3 regions of the Paenibacillus sp. SAFN-054 genome follow, and region 3 is predicted to be linked to each of the others. Evidence: predicted binding sites of a transcription regulator. Region 3 holds the regulator's gene; each other region holds the start of a gene.
What was found. The regulator NrdR, encoded in region 3, represses ribonucleotide reductase genes. The targets are predictions, from matches to a motif close to AACACNATATATNGTGTT.
Positions count from the first base shown of each region.

Region 1: the regulator NrdR is predicted to act here: its motif matches at 6,193-6,210, upstream of ACTHPM_RS00465 (adenosylcobalamin-dependent ribonucleoside-diphosphate reductase).
Region 2: the regulator NrdR is predicted to act here: its motif matches at 2,479-2,496, upstream of ACTHPM_RS01065 (anaerobic ribonucleoside triphosphate reductase).

Region 1 is NZ_JBQCKS010000001.1:80,520-90,842, forward strand. Features, by position in the region: gene ACTHPM_RS00435 (divergent polysaccharide deacetylase family protein) at 41-955, shown strand; gene ACTHPM_RS00440 (N-acetylmuramoyl-L-alanine amidase) at 930-1,634, opposite strand; gene ACTHPM_RS00445 (YqzE family protein) at 1,829-2,014, shown strand; gene ACTHPM_RS00450 (hypothetical protein) at 2,062-3,045, opposite strand; gene ACTHPM_RS00455 (YqhG family protein) at 3,177-4,103, opposite strand; gene ACTHPM_RS00460 (DEAD/DEAH box helicase) at 4,105-5,847, opposite strand; gene ACTHPM_RS00465 (adenosylcobalamin-dependent ribonucleoside-diphosphate reductase) at 6,356-8,944, shown strand; gene ACTHPM_RS00470 (ArsR/SmtB family transcription factor) at 9,320-9,595, shown strand; gene ACTHPM_RS00475 (MFS transporter) at 9,670-10,323, shown strand, end outside.
Region 2 is NZ_JBQCKS010000001.1:241,788-252,110, forward strand. Features, by position in the region: gene ACTHPM_RS01045 (nucleotidyltransferase family protein) at 1-168, shown strand, start outside; gene ACTHPM_RS01050 (DinB family protein) at 263-724, shown strand; gene ACTHPM_RS01055 (GNAT family N-acetyltransferase) at 721-1,269, shown strand; gene ACTHPM_RS01060 (GNAT family N-acetyltransferase) at 1,461-2,408, shown strand; gene ACTHPM_RS01065 (anaerobic ribonucleoside triphosphate reductase) at 2,544-4,403, shown strand; partial or broken gene nrdG (anaerobic ribonucleoside-triphosphate reductase activating protein) at 4,484-4,909, shown strand; gene ACTHPM_RS01075 (EamA family transporter) at 5,226-6,143, shown strand; gene ACTHPM_RS01080 (GNAT family N-acetyltransferase) at 6,370-6,894, shown strand; gene ACTHPM_RS01085 (hypothetical protein) at 6,962-7,366, shown strand; gene ACTHPM_RS01090 (hypothetical protein) at 7,379-7,576, opposite strand; gene rpiA (ribose-5-phosphate isomerase RpiA) at 7,688-8,362, shown strand; gene ACTHPM_RS01100 (MarR family winged helix-turn-helix transcriptional regulator) at 8,489-8,953, shown strand; gene ACTHPM_RS01105 (hypothetical protein) at 9,065-9,364, opposite strand; gene ACTHPM_RS01110 (helix-turn-helix transcriptional regulator) at 9,410-10,255, opposite strand.
Region 3 is NZ_JBQCKS010000002.1:166,597-176,919, reverse strand. Features, by position in the region: gene ytaF (sporulation membrane protein YtaF) at 1-354, shown strand, start outside; gene coaE (dephospho-CoA kinase) at 369-965, shown strand; gene ACTHPM_RS12250 (lytic transglycosylase domain-containing protein) at 962-1,534, shown strand; gene ACTHPM_RS12245 (small, acid-soluble spore protein, alpha/beta type) at 1,603-1,821, opposite strand; gene nrdR (transcriptional regulator NrdR) at 2,026-2,502, shown strand; gene ACTHPM_RS12235 (carbohydrate ABC transporter permease) at 2,906-3,790, shown strand; gene ACTHPM_RS12230 (carbohydrate ABC transporter permease) at 3,790-4,611, shown strand; gene ACTHPM_RS12225 (ABC transporter substrate-binding protein) at 4,715-6,082, shown strand; tRNA gene ACTHPM_RS12220 (tRNA-Ala) at 6,364-6,436, shown strand; gene ACTHPM_RS12215 (SDR family NAD(P)-dependent oxidoreductase) at 6,674-7,459, opposite strand; gene ACTHPM_RS12210 (winged helix-turn-helix transcriptional regulator) at 7,589-7,942, shown strand; gene ACTHPM_RS12205 (alpha-N-acetylglucosaminidase TIM-barrel domain-containing protein) at 8,434-10,323, shown strand, end outside.

The DNA.
Region 1 (10,323 bases), on a different contig from region 3:
ATGAGGTTAACGAGAACTGCTGTAACCACGAAGGAGGAAGATGCGATTGAAAACGTTATATGATTGGCGCGGCTTGCTTACCGCTGCAGGCCTTACGGTGCTGCTGACGACCGGATCTGCTTCTGCCGCATTTGCGGAACATTCAGAAGAAACGAAAACTGCTGCTGCCAACGCTTCTTTAGCAAGCGCGATATCCGGTGAGAAGACGCGGGCCGAACAGAGTCCGGCGAATAAAGGGGAAAAGAAGGTTGCCGTTATTATCGATGATTTCGGTAACGGGCAGGGTGGAACGGAAGAAATGCTGTCCATGCCGATCAAACTGACGGTTGCCATTATGCCGTTCCTTCCGACGACGCGCAGTGATGCGGAGCTGGCTCACCAAAAAGGCCATGACGTCATCGTCCACATGCCGATGGAGCCTAAGCAGGGGAATCCGAAATGGCTCGGCCCAGGTGCCATTACAGCCAACATGAGTGATGAAGAAGTGCGCCGAAAGGTTGAGGAAGCGATTGACAATGTACCGTACGCCATCGGCATGAACAATCACATGGGTTCCAAAATAACGGGCGATGAGCGGATCATGTCCATCGTGCTGAAGGTTTGCCGCGAAAGAGGCCTGTTTTTTATAGACAGCAAAACCAATTACCATTCCGTTGTCGGCAAGCTTGCCGTCAATATGGGGATGCCGCCTGTCGCCAATCATATTTTCCTGGATGACCTTCATACAACAAGTCACATCAGCAAACAATTGCATGCCGTCGAAGAGTTTGCAAGCACGCATGATAATTGCGTGACGATTGGGCATGTCGGGACCCAAGGCAAGAAAACGGCTGAAGTTCTAAGAAGCAGTGCGGCCAACATGCAAGAACGCGTGAGCTTTGTGGGCATCAGCGATCTGGTAAGGGACATCTGGGGCTGGGAGCCATCCCCTATATGGCCGTCAAATAATAATTGATACCATTCGCGATCGCCTCTGCGATCTGAAGCTGGCCTCTGCGGCTCGTCAGCATGCTGCGATCCTCAGCGTTGCTTAGAAAGCCGGTCTCGACGATGACCGCAGGGTCAGCCACTTGGTTCAGCAAATAAAAGGGTCGTCCATGCTGGATGATGCCTTTATTGCCGTACAGCTGGTCAAGCTGCTGTTGGATGGCGGAGGCGAGAAGGACGCTGCGGCCTTCATCCTGGAAAAGAACGAGCCCACCGCGTTTGGCGGTATTTCGCCCCCAATTGACATGCAGGCTCACCACGATCTGGGTAGGGATTTGTTGGCTTAGCTCTTTGCGTTGTGCCAAATCGCGGAGATGCCTGGATCTGCTGTTGAGCCAATGATTGTCGTCGCTGAGAGCGTAGTCCCCTGTCCGGTTCAGAACGGCGTGATATCCTTGGCTGCGCAGCAGCATGAACACTTTTTGGGCGATGGCAAGATTGATATCCTTCTCAAGGAAATTCTGAAATGAAGTTCCTCCGTCAATGCCCCCGTGTCCTGCATCGACGATGATCAAGTCTCTTGGAAACGCCGGATGATCTTTCACCTCATCGGATGTACGCGGATGTGACATCGCATGATCTGGGGAGGTAAAGGCGAGAGAAGCCGCAATAAGGGCTGAAAAGGTAAGCTGCAGAAACTTGTTCATTGGACATGGCCATCCCTTCATGGAATACAGTACAGCATTATGTTGTGCAAAAATCGGAAATAAATGCATTAAACGGGAATGGGATGGGATACAGGGATGCGAGGAGATTTTCAAGCTTTCTTAGCCGGAGTTTAGTTTAAAAGCAGGCGAATCTGCGCAAGCTATGAACATCACAGCTGCGGAGGGGATCGCGGATGGCCAGTGGAGACGAACTCGTCAAATACATTACCGAACGCGTCGTGACATTCATGGAGACGCCCAAGGAAGAGCGGAAGCGCAACAACAGGCCCAAGGAGCCTTGGGCTGAGAAATGGTTTGGCATGATACCGCTCGGACTCTCGCTCATGAAGCGGGAACCCCGAAGAAAACGCAAGGATTAAATACAAAAGACGCCTCGCCGAATCAAACGGCTGAGGCGTCTTTTTAGTTACCTGCGGGTCGGGACAACACTCCGGAGCTCACCGTGCGCCAGCAGGGAAGAGGCGGGCAGAAACCGGCTTCCGGCTTTGCCTGAGGCAGCGTAAAGGACAGAATCGTCCCTGCCGGCCGTGGACCAGGAATGGATCCCGGTGATGGCAAAGGGCGCTCCATAGTTGGCGTTATGTCCCGGAGAGCTGAATACGAGGCGGTTATGCCCCGTCTTGACGGCTTGGATCAGATCACGGTTCCCTTTGAACGTTAATTTAGGCGATGCAAGCCATGAAATATTGTCGTACGGGTCGCTCGTTCCGTAAGGCTCTGAAAGCGTACTGGCTGACAATTGATATCCCTTGCGCGAAGTCAGGCCGCCGATAGCGGATTCGATCTGGTCTGCATCAAGAGGCAGCTCCTCCGCCGTAATGGCGTTGATGTATAAAGTTAAATTTCCCGGCTCTGACACTTTCCAATAGGGAAGAAGCGCGGAATATTGCGCGGAAATGCTCAGGTCCGCCGGGAGTTTGTTTCCTGCGGGCAGGATGCCTAGCTGCTCCAGGCGATTGAACAGCGCCTGGACATTGTAAGGCATGGAATCCGCTTGCCCGTATTCGCTCAGCATATAGCTTCCGTCATCGGTCGAGGTCAGGATCAGATAGCCGACAGGCTTGCCGTTGTTGCTAAGCGATGCCAGCCAGCTGTGCGTTCCCGGACCGAGAGGAACTAGCGATAGGCTCGCATGCTTCCAAGACTTAAAGGAAACCTGCCGGGATAGCTCGCTGACGACGCCTTCCGTGAAGCTTAGGAGATCCGAAGGAGCGGCTGCCATTAGGCCTGAACCCGTATTACTCAGTAGGGCTGTATTTATCGTTACACTTTGCTTGGCGGATGCGTTCTTGCCTGCCGGTTCAGCAGCGGCCGTACCTGCAGATATCAGGCATTCAGCGAGAAGAAGCACAGCGGCTGCTTTTGCAGTGAAGGAGAGCAAGTGGTTCATTCGTTTCACCTTTCTTGTGTTACCGGAGTTTCCCCTAGTGTATCGGACAAGCCTTAAAAAGGCTGTTGCAAGCTGTCGCGCGTCAAAACGTCCATCCGGTTCTATTTTTGCCTTCTTTTGTCTAAAGTCAGCTACCGGGAAGCGCGCAGATGAAAGAGACCGCAGGTTATGGCGGACAAATGCACTTTCGGCTCGTACTGCCATGTCGTTTCACTGCGTCTGTTGGCATATTGCTCACGGATCCCCGTCAGCTTTTCCTCATCCGGTTCCTTGAGCAAATCGTCATAATAGATATCGATGACAGCCAGCTCCTCCTTTAAACGTTCCCTGGCCTGTTCAGCCCACCCGTAATCCATTTCTGCGAGCTGCCGGGACATATAGGCTTCAAGCGCGTCTGCGGCCTTTGAGAGGGTGATGGAAGCAGGCTGAATATGAATATTTTCGGGCAGGCGCGGGCTCAGGGTTTTTCCCTGCAGCTGTTCCGGGAAAGGAGAGACGATCTGTCCGGTGACTAGGGACATGCCGATGAAATGAAGTTCCTCCTTTTTGACGTCGCAGCTCAGCTCCACCTTGTAGCAGATTCCAAGCCAAGGCTCGTAGGCGGCTGAGAAGAGCGTTTCGCGCTGCAGTGCCGCCGGCTGCTCGAACAGATAGAGGCATGAGCCATCCTGACGGGCCGCATTCCAGATCTGCTGCAGCCTGCCGCTCCCGTACAGGACGTCCTCGCGCTGTATCCGTCCGGGACCGATGCGGGGCACCATGGGCGCCGTCCCGAAATAACGGGAAAGGATGTCCTGCTGCTGGGGCTGCTCGTCGCGCGACTGTTCATTCTTGTCGTATTGTTCCGGATCGAACACGAAAGTAAAAGAAAGCGTCTCGGGCTCTGCCCCGGTTCTTTCGACAAATCCCCAGTAATAAGGCCTGTTCGTCAGCTGCTTATCGGCCTGCGGCGATAGTTTGACCGTAACGTGGCATGGCGATTTCTCGATGATTTGGCATTCCGTGCTCTTGAGATAGGTCAGCATATGATCCTGAACCTGCTGCGGCGACATGCTCATGCTATGCCTCTTCCTCCCTTAGCGACTCCGATTCGTAATCGACCTCGCGTTTGATCTGGTCCAGGGTCTGGCCTAGCGTGCTGACTTTCTGCCTGATTTCTTCATTGGACCCAGACTCGAGGAACAATTTGTAGAGGCTCTTCTCGAGCGACTCTTGTTTCTCGAAACGCTCGAGAATGACGTCCAGACCGCCGATGACCATTTCGAACATATTGATTTTTTCGTGAAGCAAGTGCAGAATGTGTTCCTCGATCGTTCCGGAGGTGGAAAGGTTGTAAATCTGCACGTCCTTCTGCTGTCCGAGACGGTGTACGCGTCCGATTCTTTGTTCCACTCGCATCGGATTCCAGGGAAGGTCGAAGTTAATCATATTGTGGCAAAATTGCAAATTGATGCCTTCTCCGCCGGCCTCCGTGGCGATCATGACTTGTGCGCGTCCGCGGAACAGATCCATCATCCAGTCCTTTTTGCCCCGGTTCATGCCCCCACGGTAGGGTACGCAAATCAGTCCGTGCTTTTGAAAATACTGCAGCAGGTATTCCTGGGTCGCGCGGTATTCGGTAAAGACGATGACCTTCTCATTGACCTGTTTGATCAGCTCGATCGTTTTTTCTGCTTTCGTATTGGCTTTAATCGCCTTGATGGCGGTGACGAGTTCCCATACCTTGGCCGTGAGGGGCGACTCATCGGGTATTTTTTTCGACAGATTGACGAGCGTAAGGAATACGGCATCCCGGCTGCTGCATACTTCACGCTGCAGGGTAACCAGGGAGAGCATGCTGCTCAAATTTCCCCCGGAAGCCTGATATTGGTCTTTGACAAAGGCGGTTACGCCGTCATATAATGCTTGTTCTTCGGGTGAGAGCTGGAGGCTGACGTTGCTGACATGCCGTTTGGTAAAATGGACAGGTCCTTCGCCCCGGCGATTGCGGATCATGACCTTGGCGAGCTCGTCTTTTAGCTGGTCCTGATTTTTCGGCTGGCGTTTGCCCACCACGAAATTGGTTGCGAAATCGCCCTGGCGGCCGAGCTGCCCGGGCTTTAGCAGCGTAATGAGATTAAAAAGCTCGCTCATGTCGTTCTGTACCGGCGTCGCGGTCAGCAGAAGGCAGTATTTTTTGCGGAGCTTTTGAATGAACTGATAGTTCGTCGTTTTTTTGTTTTTCAGCTTATGGGCCTCGTCGATAATCAGCATGTCGTACTCCTGCTCCAGCAGAAAATCCTTATGCGGATCACGCTTGGCCGTGTCGATGGAGGCCACCACGATATCCGAATGCCAGCTGTATGCCTTCTTCTGGGCCACGGCAGGAATCCCGAATTTGCTGTTCAGCTCTCGGACCCACTGCAGCACGAGGGATGCAGGCACAAGAATCAGCACCTTGGACACGAGTCCGCGGATCAGGTATTCTTTCAGAATCATTCCAGCCTCTATCGTTTTGCCAAGCCCGACCTCATCGGCCAGGATCGCCCTGCCGGACATCTCGAACAGCACCTTATGCGCCGTATCCAGCTGATGGGGGAGCGGGGAAAGACCTTGCAGGTGCTTCAGGCACTGCAGTTCGTCGAAGCTTGTCACCAAGCGTGCTTCTTCTCCTTGAATGGCCAGCTGGGCAAGACGCCAGTCTCCCCAAGGCCCGCCCTTTTCGAGACGGCTATTCAGCTGCTCAAGCCAGCTGCGGTCGATGTGCAGCGGAACCGGAAGTTCCTGCGGCTGTCCGTTACCTCTGGTCTCGGAAGTATTCATGCCTTACCTCCTTATACATGTTCTACATACGTGTTGAAATTGCCATGCGTAGTCCGAAACCTTTTTTTCTATTGGATAGTGACGGGGAACAATTAAGATGAAATTGTGCAAAACCCTGGTATGCGTAGTATGCACGTAAACGGAAGAGTTCATAACATGCCTGGAACGCGGAGCTATAGCTGAAGACAGGAAGGATTTTCATAAAATATTTTCAAAGCCCGATTGTCAAAAAAGTGAGATTGGTGGAGAAAAGAAGAGGTTGTCCGCCATTGAAGAGCTTACATGCCTTAAATTTCAGGATTTGATTGTAGAGTTACAATATGTGGTATAGTATAATGTGTAACGCACACAATATATTGTACGTAATGAGCGGAAAACGTGGTTTAAGCCTTATATCTTGTTTAAGGGAATGCAGCGATAATTCATAGATTGGCTGAACGGCTGTGTTCATACGTAATCAAACAGGATTGAATAATACCATTATCGTGGGAGGTCGTTTCGTTTGGGTATGATTCAGCAGAAACAAAAGCTTGAAGGATTGAGCGAGAAAATATTTTTGGACCGTTATGCTTGGAAGGATCCGGATCCGAGTCATGCCAAGGTCGGAGACGTCGTGCTTGTGCTGACGAAGGATGATCCGAAGTTCCCTACCAAGGAAGTCGGCGAGATCGTAAGCCGTGACGGAAGCATCGTGACGGTCAAAACCCGCCGCGGAGAGCTTGTCGAATCCCATGTCGATAAATTGACGTTAAATATAGAGAAAACACCGGAAGAAATGTGGGACCGCCTGGCGGGAGCCATGTCTTCCGTTGAGGAAACCCCGGAGCTGCAGGAAGAGTGGCAGGAGAAGTTCCGTTACATTCTGGATGACTGGAAGCTGGTGCCGGGCGGACGCATCGCGGCTGGCGCAGGAGCAAGCGATGAGCTGACGCTCTTCAACTGCTATGTCATTCCATCCCCGAAAGACAGCCGCGGCGGCATTATGGCGACGCTGTCCGAGATGACGGAAATTATGGCTCGTGGTGGCGGTGTCGGCATCAACCTGTCTTCTTTGCGTCCGCGCAGATCGGTTGTCAAAGGCGTGAACGGTTCTTCCAGCGGTGCCGTATCCTGGGGCGGCCTGTTCAGTTACACCACGGGCTTGATCGAGCAGGGCGGAAGTCGCAGAGGCGCGCTGATGCTGATGATCAACGACTGGCATCCGGACGTCCTCGATTTCATTACGGTGAAACAAACGATGGGACAGGTTACCAACGCGAATTTGTCCGTATGCGTGAGCAATGATTTCATGAAGGCGGTCAAAGAAGACCTTGATTGGGAGCTCGTGTTCCCGGATACAACGGAGCCGGATTATAACGAAGTATGGGACGGCGATCTTGACAAGTGGAAAAAGGAAGGCCGCAGCGTTATCCATTACCGCACAGTCAAAGCGCGTGAAATTTGGCACACCATCATTGAATCGGCGTGGAAATCGGCCGAGCCGGGCGTGGTATTCTTGGAATACTACAACCAAATGTCCAACAGCTGGTATTTCAACCCGATCATTTGTACGAATCCTTGCGGCGAGCAGGGGCTGCCGGCTTGGGGTGTCTGCAATCTGTCCGCCATGAACCTCTCCAAGTTCTACGATGAAGAGAAGCATGACGTGGCTTGGGACGATCTGGCACTGACGACGCGTTATTCCGTCCGTTTCCTGGATAACGTCATCTCCAAGACGCCGTACCATTTCGAAGAAAATGAAGCGAACCAGAAAAAAGAACGCCGCGTAGGTCTGGGAACGATGGGCTTGGCCGAGCTGATGATCAAGCTTAACATCCGCTACGGCAGCCGCGAGTCTATGGCGTTCCTGGATAAGCTATATGGATTTATTGCCCGCGAAGCTTACCTGGCTTCCTCCGAGATCGCAGGGGAAAAGGGTGCTTTCCCGGCATTCGACGCCGAGCTGTATTTGCAAAGCGGCTTTATGAGAAACATGACCGAAGTATATCCGGAAGTCGGCGAAGCAATCCGCGAAAACGGCATGCGCAACGTCACCGTCATTACGCAGGCACCGACCGGAAGCACGGGTACCATGGTAGGAACGTCCACAGGCATTGAACCTTATTTCGCCTTTAAATACTTCCGCCAAAGCCGTCTCGGCTTTGACGAGCAGTTCGTGCCGATCGCCCAGGACTGGCTTGATGCCCATCCGGGCGAGGAGCTCCCGGATTACTTCGTTACCGCGATGGATCTGTCGGCAGAGGATCATATCCGCGCGCAGGCAGCTATTCAGCGCTGGGTGGACAGCTCCATCTCGAAAACGGCGAACTGTCCTGCAGACTTTACCGTTGAAGAAACGAAGCGCCTGTATGAGCTGGCCTTCGATCTGGGCTGCAAAGGCGTAACGATCTACCGTGACGGCAGCCGCGACGTGCAGGTCCTGCAAACCGAGAAGAAGGAAGACAAAAAAGAAGAAACAGCTGTACAAGAAGTGGCGAGCGCGAAAGAAACCGAAGCTCAAGAGCCTGCAGCCAAGCTGCAAGCCGCTGTGGCCGAATCCGGTGCGAAAGTGGTCGACAAGCAGTACAAGCGCCGTCCGCAAGTGCTGCGCGGGGCGACTTACAAAATCAACACACCGTTTGGCATGGCGTATATCACGATCAATGACCTTGACGGCATTCCGAGCGAGATCTTCCTGAACGTCGGCAAAGCCGGTTCGGACGTGTTTGCGATGGCCGAAGCTCTTGGCCGCGTCTGCTCACTGTTCCTTCGGTACGGGGATCATGGCCAGAAGGTGGAGCTGTTGATCAAGCACCTCAAAGGCATTGGAGGCTCGGGAGCCATCGGATTTGGCCCGAACCGCGTCGAGTCTATTGCGGATGCCGTGGCGAAAGCCCTTGAAACGCATGTGAGTTCCGGCTATGACGAAGAACATGACCCGGCTCCGGTTGCAGCGACACTCGCACCGGAAACGGCCGATCACGGCGGCGGTCACGACCACCGTTACGATGATCCCCAAGCTTCGCGCGATCTATGCCCGTCCTGCGGATCGGCGACGCTGATCAATATCGAGGGGTGCAAAACCTGCGGCAACTGTGGGTATAGCAAGTGCTCTTAAGCTGTAATAAAGAAAACTTAGATAAAGATAGATAGATAGAAAAATGATAAGATATGAAAAAGGTTAAAATCAGATAACCGAAAGAAAGGAGTAAGGGGGAACCCTTACTCCTTTTCTGCATTTCTATAGTGTGTTGTCATATGTAGTGCTTTTTTTATAGCATTTCGATCCGCTCCATACAATCCAATAAACCCTTTTGGCTCCGTGTCCTCGTTAGTATCATGCATATCTCCACTTCTTTTATCAACGTTGTACGCAAATATCAGGATTCAAAAAACGACATTTCACTTAAAAATCGGAGAATATGGTGGTAATTATCTAAAGGCTTGATTTGTAGCGATATCTTAGTACAATGGTTTTATGACTACTCAAAAAATGATAAATGATGAGCTTAGAGTCAAAATATTTAAGGCGTTAGCCGATGAAACAAGATTGGACATCATCCGAGCTCTATACACCAGCAGAAAGGAGATGAATTGTGGAGAAGTAGGAGACATTCGCGATACTACGAAATCAAATACTTCGTATCACTTGCGTACTTTAAAGGAGGCGAAATTGATCAAGGTACGAAAAGAAGCTCAAGCGAAGTATATGAGCATCGATTTGGAGACATTTCAAACTTACTTACCCGGATTTCTGGATACGTTGTAGAAAGAAATTCTTTTTTTTTATTCGTTAGTTCAATAATATTTGAACTATAGAACTAACTACAAAGGGTGAATAGAATGATCAAATTAACTGCTCTGTTTTTCCTCATCATGTTTGTTATTGGTACGGATACGTTTTTGATTTCTCCGCTTATCCCCACTCTTCAGGACTTGTTTCATATCCCGACCGAATATTCCGGTTGGATGGTTGGGGCTTATGCTTTAGGTTATGCCATTTTTGCATTAATCGCTGGACCGCTTTCCGATGGATGGGATCGCAAAAAAGTAATGCTTTTTGGCATGGTCTGCTTCTCGGTTTCAACCATATTATGCGGCTTTGCCACAAGTTTTTGGTCGATGTTCGTATTCCGGTTTTTAGCTGGAGTCAGCGCAGCATTTACGGCGCCTCAAGTCTGGGCATCGATCCCTGCTCTGTTTCCAACACCAAAAATAGCCAAAGTATCAGGAATCGTCATGGCAGGCTTAGCTGCTTCCCAGGCGTTCGGCATCCCTATTGGAAGTCTGCTTGCCTCAACCCATTGGTATTATCCTTTCTTTACAATCGGTGCATGTGCACTTTTGGGGGCGGTATTCATCTTCTATGCTTTGCCCGAAATGAAACCAAATCAAGGCCAACAAACCAAGACTCCGATTTTCAGTAGATACATCCCCTTATTGAACAGCCGAATGGCGAGAAGGGCTTTCCTCGCTCACTTCTTATTTCAGTGTGGA
Region 2 (10,323 bases), on a different contig from region 3:
GGGGAATATTTGGAGGCCGGTCATCAGCCCGACGCACCCGGTCATTTTCCGGAATGGCTGTCCAGAAGAAAAGAAATAAAGGCCTATTTCGCAGAGGGTGCTAGCTATGACATGGGCACGCATGAGGCATACAGGCAACTGCAGGAGTTGGTAAGGAATGATGAATGACAAGCGAACGAATGTTCTTGTCATGGCGATGCTGAAAATGGTATGATCAGGAAGGAATTTATACCATAAGGAAGTGCGCAAAGGAGAGTAGCCAATGAAAACGAAGCAGGAAAAGCTGGAAGCCTTCGCGGAATTGATCGCCTTTTCCGAGATACTGAAGCGTTTGCCGGAGGAGCATTGGAATGGTTCCATTGCCGTGGGCAAATGGGCTCCGCGCGACATCATCAGCCATATGATGCTGTGGGACAAATATTTTCTGGAGCATGCCATACGGCCGATGGCCGCGCATCAGCCTTTGACGTTAAAAAAACTGGATTTCGACGAGTTCAATCGTGATGCTGCGGTGTATGGGCTCACCCAAAGCAAAGAGGAGCTGATTCGGCAGACGGTGGAGGTGCGCGGAGAACTGCTGGACGTGCTGCAGAGCATTCCGGAAGCAGAGTACGGCCACAAGCATGGAGATGTCATGTCCGTTGACGAGTACCTGCTTGATTTTTACGAGCATGACCGGCATCATATGGGGCAGATTCGCGCATACATAGAGGGCAAAGGATGATCCTTTTCTGTAAGGGGGATCTGCAGGTCAGATCTTTGGAGAAGGACGATGCTGCTCTTCTGGCGAAGTGGCTGAGCGATCCGCGCGTGCTTGAATTTTATGAAGGACGCGACCAGCCCCATGATCTGAAGCGGGTGTACGAGAGCTTTTACCTTGAGGAAAGCGATTCGATCCGCTGTATCGTCATGTATCACCATCAGCCGATTGGCTACATCCAGTATTATGAGATCGACGACGAGGAGCGGGAGCTGTACGGTTACGCGGCAGAGGAACGAATCTTCGGCATGGACCAGTTTATCGGTGAGCCGGGCTATTGGGACCGGGGCATCGGAACACTTCTGGTGCAGTCGATGGCGGCTTATTTGCTGGATCACTTGCACGCCGACCGGATCGTCATGGATCCTCAGACGTGGAACGCTCGTGCGATCCGCGTGTATGAGAAATGCGGTTTCGTGAAGTTAAAGCTGCTCCCGCAGCGGGAATGGCATGAAGGCGCCTACCGCGATTGTTGGTTGATTGAACGAAAGCGCAGTACGCTTGAGTAAAGCTGAGTAATAACATCCAGGGATGTTTCCGGGGTCCGGATTTGGGACCGAGAGGGACATTCTTTTTTTCGTTATGTAAAGTATGAATGGACAAATATCCGGAGAATATCCGGTCCTTTCTGGCATGAAAATGTACAGCCGGATCGTAAACTGGAAGAGAAGCAAGTGATTGGGACGAAGGGAGAAACGGCATGAAAGGAAAGAATCCGCTGGCCGATGTACGACAGCTCGATCTGGGCGCTTCCCTCCGCCTGCGCAGGGCAGACCCGGTGGAGTGGAGGAGGTACTTCTCCATTTATTATAATCAGGCAGCCGTCGGCTTTGACCGCCAAGCCGATTCGTATTCGCTTCTTCCTGACGAATACATGACTTATTGGCTGGAGGCTGAAGACAGCCTGATCGGCGGTGTGGCCCTCGCGCACGGCGCAATCCGCCATCTGTTCGGCATCCCTCCCTGGGGTCCGGATGGCGAGTGGCTCCGGATGCTTGTCCGCAAGCTTCGGCAGCTGGATCTGAATGGTGAGGGGCCGGCTTTCAACGCATATGACATTCTGGATGACCAGGAAGAAGTGTTTTATCGGGCCGGCTTTCGTCCTGAACCTTACCGTTACCGATGGATGCAGCGGGCTGCTGCAGACTTGCCTTCGTCAGTAGGCAGTATGGGAGAAGTCCGATCGCCGGAGGCTTATCATGAGGGACAGGAGCTGAGACTGAGACTGGAGCGGGAGATCGCACTGTTCCTGTTTAAGCATGCGTCTGAAGAAACCGGGCCGGATCAGGAAGAACGTACGTATGCCGCTGCGCTCCGTAGGCTTCGCCAGCTTGCTGTCCGAAGTTCCGAGGATGGCCTCCGGGCTTCCAGTCTGCTGTACGACAGGGAGACGCGCGCGCTCATCGGCATCTGCCTCATCGGCATGGAGACGGGCTGCCCTACAATTGAAGCGCTTGCCGTAATGCCGGCTTACCGGGGCAGGGGTCTGGCATCCGGCATGCTCGCGCGGGCTCTGAGCGTTCTGAGGGTGCAGGGTCAGCCGCTGCTGCGGATCCGGGTCATGCATGGGCATCCGCTCGAATCTCTTTGTTATCGGCTCGGCTTCATGCCGGGGCCCTTGTTCCTCCCTTCCATGGTTATGTATTGACCAACGAGTCAGCAACGTATGATTCCTTTTTACGCTGTGACAATATATATAGTGTGTTTTTGTCGATATCAATACTATATATAGTGATTGGCGGCAGGTCCGTCTGTTTATACACAGTAAGGGAGGAATCATGGTATGAATCACAGCAAGAACTCGACCGACCCATTATGGTTATCCATTCAGGAATTAATAAAAGCAAATAACACGGATTTACTCAAGGAAAATGCCAATGTGGACGGGAAGTCACCGATGGGACTCATGGGTAAAATCGGCAGCGAAAGCGCAAAAAGATATGCCATGGAACATTTGGTGTCACCGGAAACGAGAAGAGGGATCGAAGGCAACATCCTTTATCCGCATGATCTTGACTTTTATGCGGCAGGCACGACGACCTGCTGTCAAATTCCCCTGGGCAAGCTGCTGCAGGGAGGATTCAATACAGGCCACGGGTACATGCGCGAACCGAAGGACATCAAAAGCGCACTCGCGCTGGCGTCCATTATTTTGCAGGCGAACCAGAACCAGCAGCATGGCGGACAAGCCTTTCCGATGTTCGATACAGACCTCGCACCGTATGTACAAAAAACGTATGAACAGAAGCTGCACATGCTCATGGAGCTGCCTCTTGACGGTAATTTCGACCGTGAACGGCAGGCATGGACCATGACCGAACGGGACGTATATCAGGCATGCGAAGCATTCATACATAATGCGAATTCGATGCATTCCCGCGGCGGCGGCCAGGTTCCCTTCATCTCGATTAATTACGGGACGGATACCTCCCGCTGCGGCAGGATGCTGGTCCAGCAGCTGCTGCTCGCCACGCAGCGGGGGCTGGGACATGGCGAAACGCCGATTTTTCCGATTCAAATCTTTAAGGTGAAGTCGGGCGTGAACTTTCAGCCGAAGGATCCGAACTATGATTTGTACAAGCTGGCTCTGGAAACGACGGCACGCCGGATGTTTCCGAATTTTGCTTTCCTGGATTCCAGGTTCAACAGCATGTACGATCTGGGAACGCGGGAAAGCGAGGTGTGTTATATGGGCTGCAGGACCCGGGTGATGGGCAACGTGAACGGGGATGAAAATGCGATCGGGCGCGGAAATCTGTCCTTCACCACCATCAATATCGTCCGGCTGGCCCTTCAGTCTTCTACCGCCGCAGACTTTGACCGCCTGCTTGAAGAGGCGATGGATATGGCGGTTCAGCAGCTGATGGACCGGTACAGGTACCAATGCGAAAGGCAGGCCGGCAGCTTCCGTTTCCTTTACTCCCAAGGGGTATGGCGGGGCGGGGAACAACTGCGGCCCGAGGATAGTCTGGCGGGCGTGCTGGCCGAAGGCACGCTTAGTGTCGGGTTTATCGGACTTGCGGAATCGCTAACCGCGCTGTACGGTCAGCACCATGGGCAGAGTCCTGAGCTGCAGCGCAGGGGGCTCGCGATCATTCGCAGAATGCGCGGACGCATGGACCGGGAAATGCAGGCAACGGGGCTTAATTTCTCCTTGATTGCCACGCCGGCGGAAGGGCTGGCAGGCAAATTCGTGAAACAAGACCGCGCTCAGTTTGGCACCATTGCGGGCGTCACGGATCGGGATTACTACACCAATTCGTTCCACGTCCCTGTGTACTACCCGATCACGGCCGCGGACAAGATCCGGGTTGAAGCTCCTTACCATGAATTGTGCAATGCCGGACATATTACCTACGTCGAGGTGGACGGCTCCGTCATTCACAATACGGCCGCGCTTGACCGGATCGTCCGCTGCATGGCGGAGCATCAGATCGGTTACGGGTCGATCAATCATCCGGTGGACCGCTGCAAGGCATGCGGATACAGCGGAGTGATAGACCAGGATTGTCCTGTCTGCAGCGCGCCGGACCGGCAAATCGAACGTATCCGCCGCATTACGGGCTACCTGGTCGGCGACATGGATAAATGGAATCTGGCCAAACGCGCAGAGGAAGCAGACAGGCTCAAGCACGGGAAATAGGGAGGAGGGCGGACGAGATGCATGGCATGAAGGCTGGACCGATCTGCCCTGAGCAGAAGGATCAGGCGGGGGCATGGATCATGGACATCGTGCATGACAGCGTCGTAGACGGGCAAGGGCTGCGGACTGTCATATTCAGTGCAGGCTGCCCACATCAATGCGCGGGTTGTCACAATCCGGAATCGTGGAGCATGCGCAGCGGCCGCTGGCGGACCGTCATGGACATCGTTCGGGAGGCTGGCAGCAATCCTTTGACGGACATCACTTTATCAGGCGGGGACCCGTTTATCCAGGCTGCGGCGATGAGCCGGATCGCGACGGAGCTGCGAGGGCTCGGAAAAAATATATGGGCATACACGGGCTATACGCTCGAAGAGCTGTTATCCGCCAATGACCGCCATCAAAAGCAGCTGCTGGATTGCTGCGACGTCATCGTGGACGGCAGATTTGAAATCGAGCTGCGGGATTTGTCCTTGCCTTTCCGCGGAAGCCGCAACCAGCGAATTTGGGAGCAGCAGGACGGTGGGTGGAAACAAGCCTGCGACATTCCATCACCCCTAGGATCCCTATTGGAGTGCTTTATTAAGTTAACGTAACTCATTGACGCTTTCCGGATAATAATTTAAAATGTCATTTCGAAAGGTTCAAATCAACATCTAGATAGTGCAGCACCCTGCTTTTAAACTCCGATTCGTTCGCGAGTGGCGAAATTTTAACGAAGGCCATATACGGCCATCGGTTTCGTTCGCCCCCTGTCCTCACAGACAGGGGGTTTTTGGTTTTGGGTTGGCTGCACATAACTTGGCATCAGGAGGAATGAACTTGAACAAACTGAAATACTCTCTGCTCATCTTGCTTGGCGCTTGCAGCTATGGCGTGTTGTCCTCGATCATGAAGGTAGGCATGAAGGAAGGCTTTACGGTCAGTCAGATGCTTGGCGGCCAATATGTATTTGGTTGGCTGCTGCTGCTGGTCCTGATGCTTATGTTTTCCCGCAAAAAGGTAGCGCCCAAGAGCTGGCTCTCGCTGCTCGCGGTCGGAATTACCATGAGCGGCACGTCGATATTTTACGGCAAGGCTGTCGAGCTTCTGCCCGCTTCGATCGCGGTTGTCCTGCTGTTCCAGTTCACTTGGATCGGCGTATTGCTGGAGGCGGCGGCGGACCGCCGATTCCCGAGCCGCAGCAAAATCGTATCTATTATCATCCTGATTATGGGTACCTTGCTGGCGGGAGGCGTCATTGGTGAGAGCTCCGGCCCGCTGAATATAAAAGGTGTCGTGTACGGCTTGATGGCCGCGTTTACGTTTGCGCTTTACATGTTTGTCAGCGGACGCGTCGGCACGTCGGTACCTGTTTTTAATAAAAGCTTCTTCATGACGACCGGTTCCGGCATCATCGTGCTGTCCGTATTTTCTCCCGCCTTTATGTGGGATGGTGCGCTGGGAGCGGGCTTATGGAAGTACGCGATACTCCTCGGCGTTCTCGGCATTCTGATTCCCGTGCTTTTCTTCGCGATCGGCATGCCGAAGGTTGGCTCAGGTACTGGCGCTATTCTCGGGGCCGCTGAGCTGCCTGCTGCCGTCGTCGCTTCGGTGCTGCTGGTGCATGAGCATGTAAGCAGCCTGCAGTGGTTTGGCATCGTCCTCATATTTGTTGGCATTGCCGTTCCGCAGATCCGTTTTTCGAGGAAAAAGAGTGTTCCCGTCTTCGATAAGCAGGAACCGGCAGCCCATCTTTAGCTTTTATGCCAATTGGAAGATTAAGCTTGAAAGCAGAGGGTAATGTAAACATGTAGACTTCTCTTCTTATTTCGGCCTCGGCGCTTTAGCCGCAGGCTGTTTTTTTTGTATAATGAAAGAAAAAGAAGGAGGCTGCCCGGTTATTAAAAAAAGAACGATCGCATTTCCGAGGATAAGAAGCTGAATGGAGGCTGAAAATCAAGAATAAGCAAAGGAGTACAATTCAATGATCATTAGACCGATGCTTAGGGACGAGTCGGCGCTCATCCGCCATATCGACAGATCCGAAACGATTAATAAAATTTACAAAATGAACGACGGGGTGCTGGAAGAAATCGATGCCGGGCATGAGTGTCCCTCATGGGATGATGCCCATAAGGCGGAGCTGATTGATCGATTCGAAAAAGAACTGCAAAGCGGAGGTATGGCGTTCGGCGCTTTTGACGGTGAAACGCTTGCCGGCTTTGGCGTTCTTGGACACCGGTTACGGGGCAGGAATCAGGACAGGCTTCAGGTGGACTTAATGTACGTCAGCCGCGCCTATCGAAGACAGGGCATCGGTACCCGCATCCTGGAGGAGATTAGCAGGGAAGCACGAAAAAGAGGCGCTTCTTACCTATACATATCCTCGACGGAAACGGAATCAGCAGTGAACTTCTATAGGGCAAGCGGCGGTCACATTACCGATCAGGTGGATGAAGAGCTGTTCCGGATGGAACCCGAAGATATTCATATGCTGAAGAAGCTATAATAGGGATGGCGAAATATTTGCACAATTGGATGAGGGTGAAGAGTTGTTAGTATATATCGGATATGTATTGTTAGCATTGATTCTTGCAGCAGCCGGTATACTTGCCTGGAGAAATTCGAGGATCATCGCGGAGCAGCGCAAGGCCAAAGGAGCCGTACCGGCTGTTTCTTCTTATACGGTACAGGTGTCCCGCCAGGCTGAAGCGGATGATCCCGAACGCATAACACCGCTTTTTGAGGCGGTCTATCCTGAACCGCAGGGAACGGTACGCGTCTGCCTGTGCCGGGTGAACGGAACGATCAGCGAGCTGAAGCTTTCGCATGCGGTACAGATTATGGAGCATACCTGCTCCGAATTTGCGGTTAAAGCAGCCGCCGTTCAGGTCAATGCTTATCACGAAGCCGTCCGGAATGAAGAGGAGAGCTCGGCTGTTGCCCGGCTTGCCCAGGTACTCGGGGAGAACGGGTACTGATCCATCTCTCGGCTACATGTGATAGCCGCCGCTAGGCTCGTTCATAACCCATTCGAGCATGGTGATCATGTCCTCCAAACGCAGCAGCTGCGCCGTCAGCGAATCGTGTACTGTGCTCTCCGGGCGGGCGGCCTCAAGGCGGGTTACCAGCGATTTTTTTTGCAGGGTAAGCTCATTGATTTTGGATTTGATCTGGTTTTCGGTTCTCATGTCTGATTCCTCCAAGAGTTGTCATCTTATGTCTGATTATAGCAGGTTGAAGGCAGGATCCATAATCCGTCCTAAGGATGGACTAAATCTCGTAAGAGGAGTGTGTAGAGAATGAATCTGAAACAATTGGCTGCGGAAAAAGCGGTGGAATATGTTCAAGACGGCATGCGCGTCGGACTCGGAACGGGTTCAACGGCCTATTGGGCGATCCGCCGCATCGGCGAACGGGTTGCCAAGGAGGGATTGTCTATCCAGGCCGTGGCGACGTCGAAGTCATCGGAAAAGCTTGCCCGGGAGCAGGGCATTCCGCTGATTCCGTTCGACCGTCTGGATGGGCTTGATCTGACGATTGACGGTGCGGATGAGCTGGACCGGGATCTGCATCTGATCAAGGGCGGCGGCGGTGCGCTGCTTCGGGAGAAGATCGTTGCCTTCCACAGCAAGGAACTGATCATCATTGCCGATGAGAGCAAGCTGGTGGATAAGCTCGGACATTTCCCGCTGCCGGTCGAGATCGTTCCTTTTGCGAACGAATGGACGCTGGCTTCGCTGGAAGAACTGGGTGCAAGGCCGATGCTTCGGACAGAGGATGAGCGAATCTATGTGACCGACAACGGCAACTACATTGCTGACTGCCGTTTTGGCGTGATCGGGAATCCGAAGGAGCTGCACCGGATGCTGCTGGACCTGCCGGGCGTGGTGGATAACGGCCTTTTCATCGGACTGGCCAGAAGGGCCGTGATCGGACACAGCGACGGCACCGTAACAATCTTGGAAGCGAGATAAGTAACAACAGGCAGGACAAGCGTTACAAAAACCTTCCGACGGCGTTATAAATATGAAAGTAAGATTGACATTTGCGCAGCTTTCGGATATCTTTGCATTAAGATAGTACGTTTGGAGGTTTATTGTATGGCAGACAAAATGAACAATGACGACATGTCCCTGGAATTATTTATCGTACTCGCACGAGCCTATAATTCGGTGGTAGCCCACTCGACCCGGGATATTCAGAGCCATGGGCTGAATACTACTGAATTCGGCGTGCTGGATCTGCTGTACCATAAAGGCCCGCAGCCTCTGCAAAAAATCGGGGAGAAAGTGCTCATCTCCAGCGGAAACATTACTTACGTTGCGGACAAGCTTCAGAAAAAGAACCTGCTCGTACGCAAGGCATCGCCGGATGACCGCCGCGTGATTTTCGCGGACTTAACGGATGAGGGCAAAGCGTTCTTTGAAGAAATCTTCCCGCATCATCAGCAGGTGCTCGTCCATGCAGTCGACGGACTTAGCATAGAGGAAAAGCGGCAGGCCGCCGAGCTGCTGAAAAAACTCGGGCTGTCTGCCGAGGAACGCTTCAAGTCCGGTCCGATCTAAGTAAGTTTCGAGATTCATGCGGCCAGGATCGTCAACGACTGAAATCAGGAAAACAGCCCGATCACCGCGAGCGAAGCGGATGAACGGGCTGTTTTTATTCATGCTGCAAGGCTATAGCCTGAAACGCTTCACTTGTTCTTCAAGACCTTCCCGGAGCAAAATTTCCTTTTGTCTCGGACCCATCAGGTCAAAGTGAGGAAAGGGGTCACGGTTGTGGATATAACGGGAAGGCAGTCCGTGCTGCTCACACCAGCGCTTAAGGCGGGCGAGATCGGAACATCCCACCTTGGTGACGGTCGTCATGCCTGGAAAACGCGGGTCCAGCCAGAAATGCGTCAAAAAAGCCAGTTCACCGCGCCCAACCGCGTTTTTCCACTTGTTAAGCTCCTGCCTCTTAATGCCAAAAGCCATTGATGATCATCCCCAATAGTTATAAATAATCATTCATCCGTTTCATCATTCGTCCGATTTGTTCATCAGCCGTTGCAGCTTGGCTTCCGTAGAAGAACCCGCTGCAGGCGTATATACGCTGCACCGGAGATCGGCAGGACCTTGTACTTGCAATGAAGTGAGGTCAAAGAGCATTTTTCCCATTTTGGCGTGCCGGAATTCGATGACCACTTCAGGTGCGCTGCTGACCTGGCTGTGTTTCCAGAGCGGCAGGAATTCCGGGTCCACCTGCTCCATTTCCTGCAGGAATCGTTCGTACCATGCATCCTCCACATACTGTCCGTAATAAGAGCGGAAGATCGAGAGGAAGCCCATTACGAAATGCTCCCAGTTCACGGCTAAACGGCGGAATTCCTTGCGGGTGAAAAGGAGACGGATCATGTTCCTCTGGTCCGACGGGATGCGGTCGAAAGCAAGAAATACATGTGATGCAGCCTGGTTCCATCCCACGATCTGGCAGTGCCGGTCGGAGATGATCGTGGGGCAGTAATGCAGCTCGTCCACTATTTTCTGTAGCGAAGGGCTGATCTTCGGTTCCTCCTGGAAAGTCAAGCCTGCGCCAGCCGGTGTCTCCATCGCCAGCGAGAACAGGTATTTCCGTTCATCCGCGGTCAGCTGCAGCGCAGAGGCGATACAATCGAGCACGGAGGAGGATACGTTGATGTCCCTTCCTTGCTCCAGCCAAGTATACCAGGTGCTGCTGACGCCTGCGAGCTGGGCAACCTCTTCCCTGCGCAGGCCGGGCGTCCTTCTGCGGATACCGGGCGGAAGGCCGACGGATTCCGGCTGGATCTTGGCGCGCTGGGCAGTCAGGAATGCGGATAGCGCCTGTAATCGAGTATCTCGGTTCATAGGGATGCAAGCCTCCTTTCTGTATGGACATAAGCTTTCAGCATAGTATTCATTATACTAGGATAAAC
Region 3 (10,323 bases):
GGGGGGCCCGAGCAAACGGTATTTTCGCTGGAAATCCGGAAGCTTGGCCTCGTGATCCGCATTCTGCGGACGCCGTCGTCTGCCGATATCGACAAATCGGGAAGCATATCGGGCATGGAAGCGATGTGGCTCGGCATTGCACTCTCGCTGGATGCGTTTGGGGCGGGGCTTGGAGCTGCCCTGCTTGGATTTTCCCCGGTTTGGACGGCTCTCGTGATTGCGTTATTCAGCGGGACGTTCCTGGTCATCGGAATGAAGACAGGGTTCCGGTTTTCGTCCCGGTCATGGATGCGGCATTTTACCGCGTTGCCGGCGTTATTATTAATCGCCATGGGAATAATAAAGCTGTTATGAGGTGATTTTTCTATATGAATATCGGGTTAACCGGAGGTATAGCATCTGGAAAAAGCACGGTGTCCGCCCTCTTGGTAAGCAAGGGGGCTCTGCTTGTCGATGCCGATGTCATTGCCCGGGAAGTGATGCTCCCGGGTCATCCCGTTCTGGCGGCAGTTTCCGATCATTTTGGACAAGCCGTGATGCTTGAAGACGGCCATGTAGACCGGAAAAAGCTGGGCGAGATTGTATTCCGCGATCCCTCCCAGCGTCAAGCCCTGAATGAGATTACCCATCCGGCGATCCGCCGGGAAATCCGTCAGCAGATGGAGTCCCTGGAGCGGGAGCACCCGGACCGGCTCGTCGTGGTGGACATTCCGCTCTTGTTCGAGTCAGGACTTGAAGGCATGTTTGAACGTGTGATGGTCGTTTACACGCCAAGAGAGATTCAGATTGAGCGTTTGATGATGCGCAACGGATTAACCGAAGACGAGGCATTGGCCCGAATCGGGTCGCAGATGGATATTGAAGAAAAGAAGCAGAGGGCGGATATCGTGATCGACAACAGCGGAGATGCTGAAGAGACCAAGCGCCAATTGGATGCATTCTGGCTTCAGTCGGGATGCGTATGAAGCTTTTACAGTTATTACGCAAAAAAAGAGTCCTTCTGGTACTCTTTCTCGGGTTTGTCGTCGTTCTTTTTTTCAGCACGAACTGGATGTCATGGTTCTATCCGATTTATTACAAGGAGAATATCAGGGAGCAATCGGAGCGATACGACGTGGATCCCTTCCTGATCGCATCCATCATCCGCGTGGAGTCCAACTATAAGCTGGGCAAGGAATCGAAGAAGGGCGCGCTGGGTCTGATGCAGCTGATGCCCGACACGGCGCAATGGGCCATGGAGCAGGCCAAAATTCCTGAGGTTACGATGGACCACCTCAAGCATAAGCCTGAAGCCAGCATTGAGATTGGAACCTGGTATCTGAAGAACCTGGCGAGCCAGTTCAAAGGGAACCGGATCGTGGTCATTGCCGCGTATAACGCAGGCCCCGGCAAAGTCGACGGATGGCTCAAAAAAGGCGTATGGGACGGGAAGCTGGAATCCGTAAAGGATATCCCGATCGGCGAAACGAGGCACTATATCCAGCGGGTGATTTACTACTATAATCAATACACGCGCATTTACAGCGATTTTTGAGCGGACAAGCAAAAAAGTATTGAAACAGCTTACGGGCTGCCCCAATACTTTCTCGTTGTTCACATGTATTATTTGAATTGACCAGCCAGTTGTTGTTCAGCCAGGGTTACAAGACGCTTTGTGATGAGTCCCCCGATCGAACCGTTCTCATAGGAAGTCATGTTACCTTGGTATCCGTCCTGTGGAATGGAGATACCCAGCTCTTGAGCAACTTCATATTTCATTTGGTTGAGGGCTGCAGTAGCTTTGGATACTACCAGGTTGTTCGAACTGTTGTTTTGAGCCATTGATGTTCACCTCCTCGCTGTTGGTAAAAGTATTATGTCTCAAAGATCGAATCTTCATAACTTTTTTTATATTTTTCTTACTGGAAATATAAGTTATTTCCCGGAAGCCGTATCAGGACTGGGCTCATCGTCTGTAAGTACTTTCGGAAACCGGGAATGTACAAGCGCAAATACCATCATGAACGATAAAGGAAGTGAGTTTGCATGAAATGTCCGTACTGTGATTACGCAGGCACCAAGGTGCTGGATTCCCGTCCGGCCAATGACAACAAGTCGATCCGCCGCAGACGCGAATGCGAGAAATGCAGCCGTCGATTTACGACATTTGAGATGGTGGAGGAGACGCCGCTCATTGTTATCAAAAAAGACGGAAGCCGCGAGGAGTTCAGCCGGGACAAGATTTTGCGCGGTTTGATCCGTGCCTGCGAGAAGCGCCCCGTATCCGTCGAGCAGCTTGAAGTTATGGTCTCCGAGGTGGAGAAATCGCTGCGTAATACCGCCGTGGCCGAAGTGGAAAGCCGCCAGATCGGCGAGCTCGTGATGGAACAGCTGTATCCGGTGGATGAGGTCGCTTATGTGCGGTTCGCTTCCGTGTATCGGCAGTTCAAAGATATTAACATGTTCATGAAAGAGCTCAAAGGTCTGCTATCCAAAAATACGATGCCGGATTCCTTGGACTGAAATCGGAAGGTCCGACACGCTGAGGAGACAGCCTTTTTGGCGATGCAAAGGGGTGATTCTCTTTTGTCAGAATTCGAAGTGCTGCAATTACCGCCGGAGAACCATGAAAGGGCGCCTGCACTAAAGTCTTTAACAAGAGACTTTACGCAGGGGTCCTTTTGTTATTTTTCAAATACTTCATTCAAGTGACGTTGTGAAGTTCTGAAATTTAATTTAATTTTGTCAAGGAAGTTTGAAATTTAAATGTGAATTTTTGTTGACAACGAAGAAATGACGATTGTAAGATAATAGCAACTGCAGGATCTTCATGCATATACTTACTGAACAGCAAGGAAAAGGAAGAGGAGGTCATCGTTTGCCTAGTTATGAAAGCGTTTTAAATGTAAAAAAGACTAAAACAAGGATGGCGAAGCAGGGCATTTGGAAAGAACATCTTTTGGCGTACGCTTTTTTGGCCCCCTCGATTGTCTTGTTTTTCACGTTCTTGTTTTATCCGATGCTGAAGTCGGTCTACCTGAGCATGACCATTACGGATCCGCGGGGGCAGGTTGCCGAATTTGTCTGGTTCGAGAACTTCGTCACGCTCCTGAAGTCTCATCAGCTGTATTCCAATCTGAGCGTTACCCTGCTGTTCATCTTGTACACGGTGCCGACATCTCTGATATGGTCGCTGCTCCTTGCTGCCATTACCCATAACAAGCTGCGGGGCATGAAGGTGTTCCAGTTTATTTTCTCGCTTCCGATCGTGATATCTGTCGGTACGGGTTCGATCATCTGGTTTTTGCTGTTTCACCCGACGGCGGGAATGCTGAATTATTTTCTGAGTTTGATACATATCCAACCGATTCCTTGGTTGACGGATCCGGCTTGGGCCTTGATCTCCATCTCCCTCATGACCATATGGATGAACATGGGCTTCCTGTACATTGTGTTGTCCAGCGGTCTTCAGGGGATCCCGGAGGAGCTTTATGAAAGCGCGAAAATCGATGGGTCCGGGCCTGTCCGCACGTTTGTGCGAATTGTGCTGCCTCTGCTGTCGCCGACGATTTTCTTCGCTTTGATCGTGTCGGTGATTGGGGCTTTCCAGGCTTTCGGTCAAATCCATATCCTGACGAAGGGTGGACCGATCAACTCGACGAACGTCATCGTTTATTCGATCTATCAGGATGCGTTCGTGAATTTCCGTTTCGGCATCGGCAGCGCACAGGCGCTCATTCTATTCTTCATTATTCTGGTTCTGACCGTGGTGCAGTTTAAAGTTCTGGAAAAGAAGGTGCACTATCAATGATGGCGAAACGAACAACGGCTGCGCTCACCTATTTCTTTCTGGCTGTTTTGGCGCTGGTGGTCCTGTACCCGCTGATCTTTACGGTGTTCTCTTCTTTCATGACCGAAAAGGAGGTTTCCAACTTTCCACCTCCGCTGTTTCCGAAGCACTTCTATCTGAATAACTTCCAGGAAGCGATAGCCGGCTTTCCGATCGTGCGGTTTATCCTGAACAGCTTTATCGTGTCCGCCGCGATCATGATCAGTCAGGTCGTAACCTCAAGCCTTGCGGCGTATGCCTTTTCATTCCTGAAGTTCAAGGGAAAAGGGGCGCTGTTCGCACTGTACCTGTCGACGATGATGATTCCGTGGGAAGTGACGATCATCCCGAATTATCTGCTCATTAAAAGCTGGGGCTGGATGGACAGCTACCAGGGACTGATCGTCCCTTTTATGGCGGGTGCCTTTGGGGTGTTTCTGCTCCGGCAGTTTTTTCTGCAGCTGCCTCATGAGCTGTTCGACGCGGGGAAAATCGACGGCTGCGGACATTTGCGAAATTATTTCTCCATCGTTCTGCCGCTCTCGCGTCCTGCGCTTGCCACGCTTGCGGTGTATGTGTTTCTGACGCACTGGAACCATTATCTGTGGCCGCTGCTGATTACGAACCGTGCCTCCATGCGAACGGTCCAAATCGGGGTCGCGATGCTGCAGCATGCCGAGGTGATGTCGTGGAACCTGATTCTGGCGGGCGTGACGCTGGTGCTGCTGCCTTCGTTCATTCTGCTCGCTTTCGGTGTGAAGCAGCTGGTGCGCGGCATTGCGGCCGGGGCCGTCAAGGGTTAATGGCGTTGATCGGCCGCGGCTTCAGGGCCTGGGCTTATCATAGATGAATATGCAGAAACAGGAATATGTAGCAGCTCATAAAAGGGGAGGAATCAAGCACACTATGGGGAAAAAGAGACTGGTAAGTCTGATGCTGGCGGTCATGATGGTGCTCATGGCGGCCTGCAGCGTGAACATGGGCGAGGATGAGCCGAAGGCGAGCGAACCGAAGCCAAGCGGTACCGAAACCAAGAGCGCCGCGCAGAAAGTGGTGTTCTGGCATGCGATGGGCGGTGCCACCACAAAGGTCGTGGACCAATTGGTCGACAACTTCAATAAGTCGCAGGACAAGGTTCAGGTCGAAGCCGTTTATCAAGGCACGTACGACGATCTGCTCAGCAAGCTGAAGGCTTCGATGGGGACGAACGAAGGTCCGACGATGGTGCAGATGTACGAGATCGGCAGCCGTTTCATGATCGATTCGAAGATGATCACCCCGATGCAGACATTCATCGACCAGGACAAGTGGGATATTAGCCAGCTGGAGCCGAATATCAGCGGATATTACACATTTGATAACAAGCTGTACTCCATGCCGTTCAACACCTCCAATCCGATCCTGTATTACAATAAGGATTTGTTCAAGGAGGCCGGACTCGATCCGGAAAGCCCGCCGAAGACGTTCGAGGAGCTCAAGACGGCGGCGGACAAAATTTCTAAGACAGGCAAAGCCGTCGGCGCCAACTTCGCCATTTATGGCTGGTTCATGGAGCAGTTATTCGCGAACCAGGGTGCGGAGTACGTCAATAACGGCAACGGACGGGACAGCTTGGCGACCGAATCGCTCGTCAATTCCGATGCCGGTGTCAAAGTGTTGACCTGGTGGAAGGATCTGATCGACACGAAGGCAGCCAACAACCTGGGCCGGAAAACGGATGATTCCAAAAAAGCGTTCTCCGCCGGTCAAGTAGCGATGATCCTCGATTCCACCGCGGCGCTCAAAGGTTTGGTGGACGGCACGTCCGGCAAGTTCGAGGTCGGTACGGGCTTCCTGCCGAAACCGGCGGATGCGAAGGATGGAGGCGTCATCGTCGGCGGCGCAAGCCTGTGGATGATGAATAGCCGACCGGATGAAGAGCAGAAGGCGGCATGGGAGTTCATGAAGTTCGTGACCTCGCCGGAGCAGCAGGCGTTCTGGCATATCAACACAGGGTACTTCCCGATCACGACGAAGGCTTATGAGCAGGACAGCGTGAAGGAAAACCTCAAGAAGTTCCCGCAGTTCCAGACCGCCATCGACCAGCTGCACGGCACCAAGCTGAACAAGGCGACGCAGGGCGCGGTCATGGGCGTCTTCCCGGAAGCCAGACAAATCGTGGAAGCCGCGATCGAAGAAGTGCTGAACAACAAAAAAGAACCGAAGGCGGCGCTGGATGACGCAGCCAAGGAGATTACGTCCAAGATTCAGGAGTATAACCGGACGGTGAAGTAATCTGTAAGGGCAAAAGGGCCGTTGAGAGCCGGGTGAACCGGTTTTTCAACGGCTATTGCGTTAACGGAGGAGGGTCTGGCTATGCCATCCTTGTATTTATCGGACATTCCATCCATTCCTCTTATCGGTTGCTGAAAGCGGAGATCGAACAGCTCCAAGAGCGGGTGCGGTCGTTGAAGAAGCATAAGTAGGATTGAATTTTTCCGAAAAAAGTATTGCATGAGCTTACTCCCTATGCTATATTATAGGAGTGCTCTTTTTGAAAGAGAGATACATAATACGGGGCCTTAGCTCAGCTGGGAGAGCGCATCGCTGGCAGCGATGAGGTCAGGGGTTCGATCCCCCTAGGCTCCATAGAAGAAAACCCTTGAGAAATCAAGGGTTTTTTGTTTTGTTCTTGTCATCAGGCATGATCAAAAACTTAAGGATTGGGGATGGACTGCGATGAAATATACCGTTCCGGTACTTTCTCCTGCGATATTTTATATAAATTAATGTTATTAATGTAAAATAATTGAAGTAGATATGCGCATAAAGCCTTTAATAATATGACCACAATGGATAATGAAGTGAGGATTCGAGCGTTGGCTATTAAAGCCTAGTTCCTCCAGAGGCATCCATGAATTGCCCCGTAATCCATCTGGCTTCCTCAGATGCTACGAACGCAACGACATCAGCAACGTCATCCGTGGTGCCCGGTCTTCCGAAAACGGGCAGTATTGAAGCTGCTGCAGCACGAGCTTCTGGGTCGGCGAGCCATTCCTTGTTCATATCCGTATCCGTAACTCCAGGCCTTACTGCATTTACAGTAATACCCTTTGATGCAAAATGTGGAGCTAATGCCAAAGTAAATGTCTCAAGGGCTCCCTTGGAAGCCGCATAAATGGCAGCATTTGGGCTGGCAACCCGAGTATACCCCGTAGAAATGTTAATGATTCGTCCACCGTTCCGTATATACGGGCTAGCTGCTTGAGTTAGAAGGTATGGAGCTTTAAAGTTAACATTCATGACGTCATCAAATGTTTCAATGGACGTTTCTTCAAAAGGCAACCCCGGTGCAATACCTGCGTTATTGATTAAGATGTCCAATTGCACAGACCCAATTTCCGAACGAACAGCATCTTCAAATGCAGTCCAAAGCTTATTTACACCGGAAATACCCGTGGTTAATTCTGCTTCCAGAGCCACAGCCTTTGTGCCCAGCGCCTTAATCTCTTCAACAACTTTTAGAGCAGCATCCCTATTACTGGCGTAATGAACGCCTATAAATTCTGCTCCGCCAGCGGCTAATTTTTTGGCTGTTTCAGCCCCTATCCCCCGACTTGCCCCTGTAACCAAAGCAATTTTACCGCTGAATTTTCCTGTATTCGTCGACATATGATCCTCGCTCCTTATAAGATATATTTGATGCATAATCAATACTATTGGATTATGATAGATATGAATAGTACGATATTTTCGTATCGTTACGATCAAATGGTATACTATAAGAAGAGGTGAATATCCATGAATGGAATAACAAGTGCTGACCTAGCCTGTTCGTTTAATGCAGCTCAGAAAGTCTTGTCCGGTAAATATTCTCTCATGATCATTTTTCATTTAATGGATGGACCAGTACGTTTTAACGAACTGTTACGGAAATTTGACGGCTTAACGCATGCGTCGCTGACTAAACAACTAAAGCAGCTGGAACACTTTCAACTTATTCACCGTGAGGTTTATAATCAAGTTCCGCCAAAGGTGGAATATTCTTTAACGGATCTGGGGAAAAAGCTTTTTCCAACAATTATTGGGCTAACGGACTGGGGAAGTGAGTATATTGAGCATTGTAAGGTAACTGAGGTCAGTTCACTCCGGTAACACGCCCCATAATCGGTCTGTCGCAGTTTAAGAAATCATTCATTCCAACGTGGCCACTATTTCACTCGTCACCTTGATGGTGTGAGTTGGAAACCTTTGAGAAATCAAGGGTTTTTTTGTTTGTTCATGTCATCAGGCATGATTAAAAACTTAGGAGAAAAAATGAATGGGCAAGACGGAAATTAATCTCTACAATCCACTGGCTAATGAATGACAGCCTTAACAACATTATAGCCTCAGGCCCTTGATAGAGTTCCAACAAGGGCTTTTTTTGTGTTATCCAGCACAATAAATATCATACTTGCTTCAAAGATGATCATGGTTAAGCGCTTTCGCGAAATGTAACTTTAAATTGGGAGAGCCCTGTTCTTATACTCAGACAATGCGTTTTCGCACGCCGTATTTTTATGGGGGATCGGGGATGCACAGATTCAGATTCAACCTACTGACCTACACGGACACATAATAAAAACCCTGAAAGAGGTGAGTTTATGAAAAAAGTGATTTTACTTGCATGCTTGGTTTTTTCGCTGGTTACGATCTTAGGAACAGTAGTGAATTCACCAATCCTGTCAACAGCCCGGGCCGAACCTGCAGCATTCGACACGAAGCCCGCCGTTGATGTGCTGAAACGGTTAGTTCCGAATCACTATGATCAGGTGCGATTTATAGCTGTACCTCTAGGTGAAGAAGGAGAGAATTTCAGGATTACAAGCAAGGATGGCTTGGTTGAGATATCGGGGACCAGCCCGGCTGTCCTTCTGACAGGATTCAACTGGTATTTAAAATATGTCGCCAAGGCGAATATCAACTGGAACGGGGATCAGTTAAATCTCCCCGAGCAGCTCCCGTTACCGAAACAGGAAATGGCTCAGAAGGCCAATGTTCCTCATCGTTTCGCGTTGAACGATACGGATGACGGCTATACCGGTGCCTATCGGAACTGGCAGGACTGGGAGCGAATGATAGACGTATTGGCGCTTAACGGAATCAATGAGGTATTGGTGACCGTAGGCCAAGAGGCTGTCTACTATGACATTTTTCAGGAGTTCGGATATACCGCTCAGGAAATGAACGATTGGATTCCGCAGCCAAGTCATCAGCCGTGGTGGCTGCTGCAAAACATGTGCTGTTTTACGGGGCCGGTCACGGAGAACTTGATTAATGAGCGAGCCCTATTGGGCAAAAAAATTGCGGATCATATGCGTGAACTCGGGATGACGCCTGTATTCCCCGGCTATTTCGGCACCGTACCTGCAAAGTTTACAGATAAGAATCCCGGAGCGCGCATCATTCCCCAAGGAAACTGGGTGGGCTTTAACCGCCCCGATTGGCTTGACCCGCGGAGCGCACTATTCCCGCAAGTTGCCGAATCCTTCTACCGTAATCAGGTGGAGCGATTTGGTACCACAACGATGTTTAAGATGGATCTTCTGCATGAAGGCGGGAGTGCGGGAGATGTCCCGGTCGGCACGGCAGCTAAAGCTGTTGAAACAGCACTTCAGGCTGCACATCCAGGTGCCATATGGGCGATTCTCGGATGGCAGAACAATCCTTCTTCAGCACTGTTGTCATCTCTTGATCAATCAAAGATGCTCATTCTTGACGGATTATCAGACCGCTATGCCAATTTAAACCGGGAACAATCTTGGGTGAATGTCCCGTATGCATACGGCTCGATCTGGAATTTTGGCGGTCATACGACGATGGGGGCTAACGTGGCTGAATGGAATACAAGTTACTGGAAGTGGAAGGCGAAATCGGGCAGCAAGCTGTCCGGAATTGCCTTGATGCCGGAGGGGAGTGAGAATAATCCGGTTGCTTTTGATTTTTTCACTGAAATCGCGTGGCAGAAAGGTCCGGTTGACTTAGAGAAGTGGTTCGATACTTGGGCGGAAAGACGCTATGGCGCTACGGATCAGCACGCGCAAGCTGCATGGCAGACCCTTCGCCAGACGGCATATCAGACTCCCGCGAACGGTTGGAGTGAATCGCAGGATGGTTTATTTGGAGCGCAGCCTAGCCTTACCGCAAATACTTCTGCTGCCTGGTCCCCTACGAGTATGCGGTACGATGGCCTTGCTTTCGATCAAGCTTTACCTGATTTGCTTGGTGTGAAACCGGAACTTCGGAATAATGACGCGTTCCGGTATGATCTGATGGATGTTACCCGTCAGGTCTTGTCCAACCGGAGCCGGACCCTGCTGCCTCAGATTAAGGCAGCCTACGACGCGCGAGATCTGGAGACGTTCAATAAGCTCACGGGTACCTGGCTGCAATGGATGAAGCTTCTTGATGAAGTCGTGGCAACGAATTCTCAGACTTTACTTGGACCCAGATTGGAAAGTGCAAAGTCAATGGCGTCCAGCGCAGCCGAAAGG